Linked DNA regions of Thermoleptolyngbya sichuanensis A183. The protein of the gene in region 1 interacts with the protein of each later gene in a pairwise test. Links are inferred from orthologs where the notes say so. Each region holds a gene or a part of one and is shown on either strand. Other genes may lie near its edges.

What was found.
Region 2: the proteins of HPC62_RS02565 (region 1) and ftsZ interact in binary tests that used the Bacillus subtilis proteins (3 or more experiments, as listed by UniProt). The link is inferred for Thermoleptolyngbya sichuanensis A183 from one-to-one orthologs.

Annotation. Positions count from the first base shown.
Region 1 is NZ_CP053661.1:581,776-585,036, forward strand. The notes cover bases 90-3,030. They hold HPC62_RS02565 (cell division protein SepF), read left to right. Parts: upstream 90-1,242; coding sequence 1,243-1,818; downstream 1,819-3,030. Other genes in these bases: HPC62_RS02560 (phosphoglucomutase/phosphomannomutase family protein), read left to right, coding at 90-156; proC (pyrroline-5-carboxylate reductase), read left to right, coding at 2,021-2,785; HPC62_RS02575 (M28 family peptidase), read right to left, coding at 2,863-3,030. In the rest of the region: more of HPC62_RS02560, read left to right, coding at 1-89; more of HPC62_RS02575, read right to left, coding at 3,031-3,261. UniProt on the Bacillus subtilis protein: Cell division protein that is part of the divisome complex and is recruited early to the Z-ring. Probably stimulates Z-ring formation, perhaps through the cross-linking of FtsZ protofilaments. Its function overlaps with FtsA.
Region 2 is NZ_CP053661.1:5,320,996-5,324,230, reverse strand. What follows is about bases 111-3,025. They hold ftsZ (cell division protein FtsZ), read left to right. Parts: upstream 111-921; coding sequence 922-2,130; downstream 2,131-3,025. Other genes in these bases: HPC62_RS22095 (TIGR02450 family Trp-rich protein), read right to left, coding at 2,170-2,409; HPC62_RS22105 (hypothetical protein), read right to left, coding at 487-705; HPC62_RS22110 (cell division protein FtsQ/DivIB), read left to right, coding at 111-323. In the rest of the region: more of HPC62_RS22110, read left to right, coding at 1-110; upp (uracil phosphoribosyltransferase), read left to right, coding at 3,086-3,235. UniProt on the Bacillus subtilis protein: Essential cell division protein that forms a contractile ring structure (Z ring) at the future cell division site. The regulation of the ring assembly controls the timing and the location of cell division.

The DNA.
Region 1 (3,261 bases):
GGCTACAAGTTTCGTCTGGCAGATCAAAGCTGGCTGCTGATCCGCTTTAGCGGCACAGAACCCGTGTTACGCCTCTATTCGGAAGCCGCTACCCCAGAGCGTGTGCAGCAAAACTTGCACTGGGCCAAGGACTGGGCCAACTCTATTTCCGGTTAAAACAGCCCTCCGCCTTCTAGTTAAACCTTCTAGTTAAAACAGTCCTCCGCCATGCTAGCGAGGATTGGAGGTGCAGCGACTGATTCATTACTGATTTATTACTGATAGGACTTACGCACTTGCGATTGAAGTTCCTGGGTTTTGGACGATTTCTCGCGGGCGCAGCCCGCGAGAAATCGTCCAACTGCGTAAGTCCTAACTGATTCATTATTGGGTTCGTCCGCAGTGGCGGCTGCTCAAAGGCCCCACTCCAGCTATGGCAGTGGGGTTTTGCGATTCGGCATCCCGATATTTTGTGAGCAGGCTTTGTAAACCCCTGCTTTCTGCGATCCGATCGGGAAAAATCGCTGAGTGGAGCGGGCTTGATCCGTAGCCAATTCTGATAGGGAAATTGTCTCATCTGCTTCTAGGATGGCTGCCAATCTTGCAGGGGATTGATCAGCAGACCGGGACGCGCGATCGCCATTAATAGGTTTTCCTGATCAAACCTGACCCAAGTGCATGGATCCCAGTCTAGAATTCAGGCTGAATTACCGCTTGGGCGATCGCTCCTGAGTTTAAAGACTGACATCCAAGCAGGCGATCGCAGCATTCTAGGATGGTTAGATCGGCTAGGCTGCTCGATTGATTAACAAACCTGATCGGTGCAACCTGGGGATAAGATCAAATGCCAAATTAAACCAGGCTGCCATGACTTGAGAATTCTGGATTGGTTAGATAAACTGTGAGGGCGATCGCGCCTTGTGCCATTGGCAATTTTTTTGAATCAATTCCGAATTGGGGATTGATTTTCTAAATCTGTTATATACTGATAACTCAAAACAAGTAACTTGAGCGGAATTTCAAGCCCGTTGGGTAAGCGCTTAGATTATTAATTTATGCTTAAGCCTTATCGCGGTCGGGTTAATAGGGCACTCTCGCCTGAGTGTGTGAAGTCTCGATTTGAAATCTCCACTCGATGTTAGAGTTTGCCCTGGCATGATTGTCAGATTTGTCGGATTTGTCAGATTTGGTTGTCAGATTTTGATTGTCAGATGGGATTGTCAAAAATTAACCCAATTAACGTTATGTGATGGAGCGTGACCTGTGAGCATTTTTTCTAAGCTGCGTGACTTTGTGGGCCTGAATGATCCGGCCGACTATGAATATGAGTACGACGAAATGGACGGACAGGAATATCAGAATCTCTATCAAGAAGAGAACGTCCAGCCGCTCGTCGAAGAAGAACCGCGCCGTCGCCGGATGCGCGATCGCCCGCTGATGACCACTGATGTTGGCTCCGGTATGAGCAACGTGATTGGAATGCCCGGTGTAAACGGCATGTCTGAAGTCGTGGTTATGGAACCCCGTACCTTTGAAGAAATGCCCCAGGCAATTCGCGCCCTGCGGGAGCGCAAGTCTGTCGTGCTAAACCTGACCATCATGGACCCCGATCAGGCACAGCGAGCGGTCGATTTTTTGGCCGGCGGCACCTATGCGATCGACGGCCACCAGGAGCGAATCGGCGAGAGCATTTTCCTGTTTACGCCCAACTGCGTCCAGGTCAGCACCCAGCTCAACCCGCCTGCGGACATCCCGCTCCAGCAGCCCATGCGTCCCGGTCGCCCGATGACCTCCCCCGCTCCGACCTGGGGCGCAGATCCGCAAGCTCGTATGGCTTAAGTTTCAGAGGTCGCACTCGCAATCTCCCCCTTTTGGCTGCTTTGCAACGGCTGCTCAATCCGGCCGTTCTGGAGCTTGGCTGAAGGGGGTTTTGTGCTGTCTGGGTCTTGTGCTGTTTGCAGCAGTGCAGCATACCCAGAGCGAGACATCCACAGCAAGAAAGGAGGCAGTCGTGAAGCTGGGAATAATTGGTGGCGGCGTAATGGCAGAGGCTCTGCTGTCTCGCCTGCTAGATCAGGGCGTGTGCGCGTCGGATGAGGTGACGGTTGGGGAACCTGCGGCGGCACGGCGCGAGTATTTGGCAGAAGAATACGGTGTGCAGGTGACGGCGGAGAATGCCGATGCAATGCAACACGCCGACGTATTGCTGCTGTCAATCAAGCCGCAGGTCTTTGACTCTGTGGTTCAGGCGCTCCCCATGACCTCGTCGTCGATGCTGGTGCTGTCGATCTTGGCAGGGGTTCCGCTGCATAAACTGGAGGCTGGCTTTCCCAATTGCCCCGTTGTGCGAGCCATGCCAAACACGCCGGCCACCGTGGGCGCAGGGATGACGGCGATCGCCCCAGGTCGGCACACCCAGCCCAGCCACTTGGCGCAGGCTCGACAAATCTTTCAGGCCGTGGGCGAAGTCGTAGACGTGCCTGAGTCGCTGATGGATGCCGTCACGGGGCTGTCTGGGTCTGGCCCGGGCTATGTGGCGCTGATTGTAGAAGCGCTGAGCGATGGCGGCGTGGCGGCTGGTCTGCCCAGGGCGATCGCCACTCAGCTTGCCATCCAGACCGTGCGCGGCACAGCCCAACTCCTGGCGGAAACCGGCCTCCACCCTGGCGAATTGAAGGATCGCGTCACCAGCCCCGGCGGGACGACCATTGCAGGCATCGCTGCCTTAGAACAAGCCGGGCTCCGCGCTGCCCTGATCGAAGCGGTCAAAGCCGCCGCCGGGCGATCGCGCGAATTAGGCGGCTAGGGTCTGCCAAATCGCCAGATGCGCTGCAAACCCTGCGGCCCCTTAATCCAAAATCCCCAATCCAAAATCAACCCTCCCTACAAGCCCTGAACCCCATCCACCAGACCCCGACAAACGCCCGTCAGGAAATCCAGATCGAGGGTTTCGGGGCGATCGCTGGCTTGGTGATAGTGGGGATTGCGCTGATCGGCGGTGTCGGTGAGCATCACAGCGGGATAGCCCAGATCCCAAAAGGGGGCGTGGTCGCTGCGGCGCAGGTCGGGCAGGGCGCTGGCGCGATTGGGGGCAGGAAACCAGTGGGCAGGCACTTGGCCGACCTGGCGCAGGCTGCGGCTGAGGCGCTGCATATCCAGGAAGGTTGTGGGACTTCCCACCAGCCCCAAGAAGTTGCCGTGGCTGGGATAGAGCTGATAGAAAAAATCGGCGGGATAGCGCTGTGAACCGGGCTGTGGGTCGCAATAGCCTAGCATTTCCAG
Region 2 (3,235 bases), 4.7 Mb from region 1 along the record:
CCACCGAACTGGGATCGGTTCACCTGGGCGGCTACAGTTCTCGCTTTCCGGCCCAACTCCGCGCCCTCGACCAGCTTCGACAACTGCCCACCAAGCTCGATCTCAGCCAGGTCGTCTATATTGATCTGCAAAATCCCGACAATCCCCTCATCCAAACGCGAGACATGCGCCTCCCTAGTCCGTCATCATCCAATCCCGACGATGAGGCTGGCTGGGATCAAGAGACTGGGGCTGGGTCAAACGCTGAGACAGGGAGCTTGACCGATCCGACCAGTCCTGACGCAATTTCCGATCCGGCGATCGCCCCACCCGCCGCCTGGTAGAGTCAGCGCCCCTGCCCCAGTCGGTTCAAATCGGCTCAACGCTCTCACCCAGAACTTTCGTTTGTTTTCCAATCAAGTTGCACTATATTTAGTTAGAATTAGGCCTCACATTCCCTCCTGAGAAATCGTCTAGAAATCTCTTGGATCACGCTAACGGATCACGCTAATAGAACGCCGATAGCGATTGGCTCTGATTTCCACTGGTTTTGAGCGTTCGGCTGGTTTGGGTTTCCATCATGAATAATCGGGGTGTTCTGCGATCGCTCTCGAATGACCAGAGCCACTGCTCATAGCCCCACTCCCAGTCCCGGTCAATTGGATCGTGTCCAAGTTGATAGTTCCAGTCGACCGTTTCAGTGAACCGTTCCAATGAACCGTTCAAGTTGACCGTTCAAACTAAATGTCCAAATCCGCCGAGCCTGAGGCTGCATCAGGCATTTCCGCTGCTCCGTAGCCTCTTTGCGTTAGCGAACGTTAGAGAATTGCCATCAAAGGTGGAATTTGGAGATGTGGATGCGGACTGCGCGTGTAGTATTGATGTAAATATAATGCCTGGGCTTTCCTGCCTGGTTAACGAATTAAGCCACTTTTTTGACCAATGAATAATGCGAACCCTTTTGCCAATGCAGGCGCGAACTCTGGGCTTCATCTAAGCCAGAGCCACGACACGAAACCGTCCCTCTCAGACGACTCTGGATATAGCGACATCGTGCCGAGCAGCCTGGCCCGGATTAAGGTCATTGGCGTAGGGGGAGGCGGCTGCAACGCGATTAACCGCATGATTGCCAGCCAAGTCTCTGGAGTCGAGTTTTGGTCGGTCAATACCGATGCTCAGGCGTTGACCAATGCCGCCACGCCGAACCGCCTCCAGGTTGGCAAGAAGCTGACCCGTGGGCTGGGGGCAGGCGGGCACCCGCCAGTGGGTGAAAAGGCTGCCGAAGAATCGCGGGATGAAATCGCCACCGCGCTGGAAGGCGCTGACCTCGTATTTATCACCGCAGGCATGGGCGGCGGCACGGGCACGGGCGCGGCTCCCATCGTGGCGGAAGTCGCGAAGGAAGTCGGCGCTCTGACGGTCGGCGTAGTGACTCGCCCCTTTACCTTTGAGGGCAAGCGCCGCACCTCCCAGGCAGAAGAGGGCATCGGGGCGTTGCAAAGCCGGGTAGACACGCTCATCGTCATCCCCAATGACAAGCTTTTAACCGTTATCTCAGCCGAAACGCCTGTACAAGATGCCTTTCGTGTAGCAGACGACATCCTGCGCCAGGGCGTTCAGGGCATTTCCGACATCATCACCATTCCCGGTTTAGTGAATGTGGACTTTGCAGACGTGCGGGCGGTGATGGCCGATGCGGGGTCTGCCCTAATGGGCATCGGCATCGGCACGGGCAAGTCGCGGGCGCGGGAGGCGGCTACGGCTGCCATTTCGTCACCGCTGCTGGAGTCCTCCATCGATGGCGCACGCGGCGTAGTGTTCAATATTCGCGGCGGCTCTGACCTGACGCTGCATGAGGTGAATGCGGCGGCCGAAATCATCTACGAAGCGGTTGATCCCAATGCCAACATCATCTTTGGCGCGGTGATTGACGATCGCCTCCAGGGAGAAGTTCAGATTACGGTCATCGCGACGGGCTTTGCGCCAGGGGAAGTGGCGGCATTGCAGTCTAGCCGGGTGGCTCCGCTCAAGCGCACGGTCACTGCTCCACCCATCGGCACGATGCCCACTGCGCCTTCCGCTGATCCGCGCCTGCGGCCGGGGCTGGATATTCCCGAATTCCTACAACGTCGCCGTCCGCCGACCCGCTAGATTTTTGGGGTTCATTTTTGGGTTCACTCATTTTTGGGTTCACTCAATGGACTGTTCTTGGAGCGATCGCCAGCCTGCCTGCCAGAGCGATCGCTCCTTGAGCTGTTTTGCATTAATCCAAAACCGCACGCTGAGATCACACGATGCCACCATTTCAGCGAATACCCACTCGCCTTCATTCTTGCGGTTGACCACCTGAAAATGTCGCCAACCCCAAGTGGTTTGCAGCGAAGTCCACTTAGACCCTACTAAATGGGGAAACTTTTGCTTTTTGGGCATGGCCACCTCCCATGTCGATTCTCGATTTTGGATTTGCGATTTTGGATTTGCTGCGATTTTGGATTGCCCGTCGAGCGTCTACAGGCTTCCAGCAATTCTATTCGCCGCTTTACCCGCTGCTTTATTCGCCGCTTCGCCTCGGAGCATGGATCTCACACCCAAGCAGTCGTCCAAAGCAATTCTGTGGCGCAATTTCTGTGAAAAAACGTTGATATGATAATCCAGATTGCAGACTTGCATCCCTTTTGCTCCGGCCGATGAAATCAAGCAAGCCGATCAGGAATACTCCGTTTCGGAGCTTTTTGAACCATCGATCACGCTCTTTCTGCTGTTCTTTTAGCTGCTCTTTTAACTGTAAACCGCCTGTACCCTGCTGCTAGCATTGCACCTGACCGATGAGCCAAATCTAAAATCTACACCAAGACGCTGCGATCGCCCCTTCTTCCGTAAACCCCCTCTTCCGTAAATACCTGAAAGTCAAGACTAGAAGCCAGACCAAGCCTCAGATCGCCAGGATTGCCAATCTAAAACCGCCAATCCAAAATCCATAGGACTTACGCAGTTGGACGATTTCTCGCGGGCGCAGCCCGCGAGAAATCGTCCAGAACCCAAAGCGCCTATCGCAAGTGCGTAAGTCCTGATCCAAAATCGATACAACTCTAACCCCCAACCCCCCATGTCCCTGACCCTCCGCGTTTACGTCCCCTCCCATCCGCTCATCAAGCACTGGCTCTCGGTTGCCCGCGACGAATCTACGCCTACGGTTCTGTTTCGCAGCGCCATGACCGAGTTGGGGCGCTGGCTAACCTACGAAGCCACCCGCGAC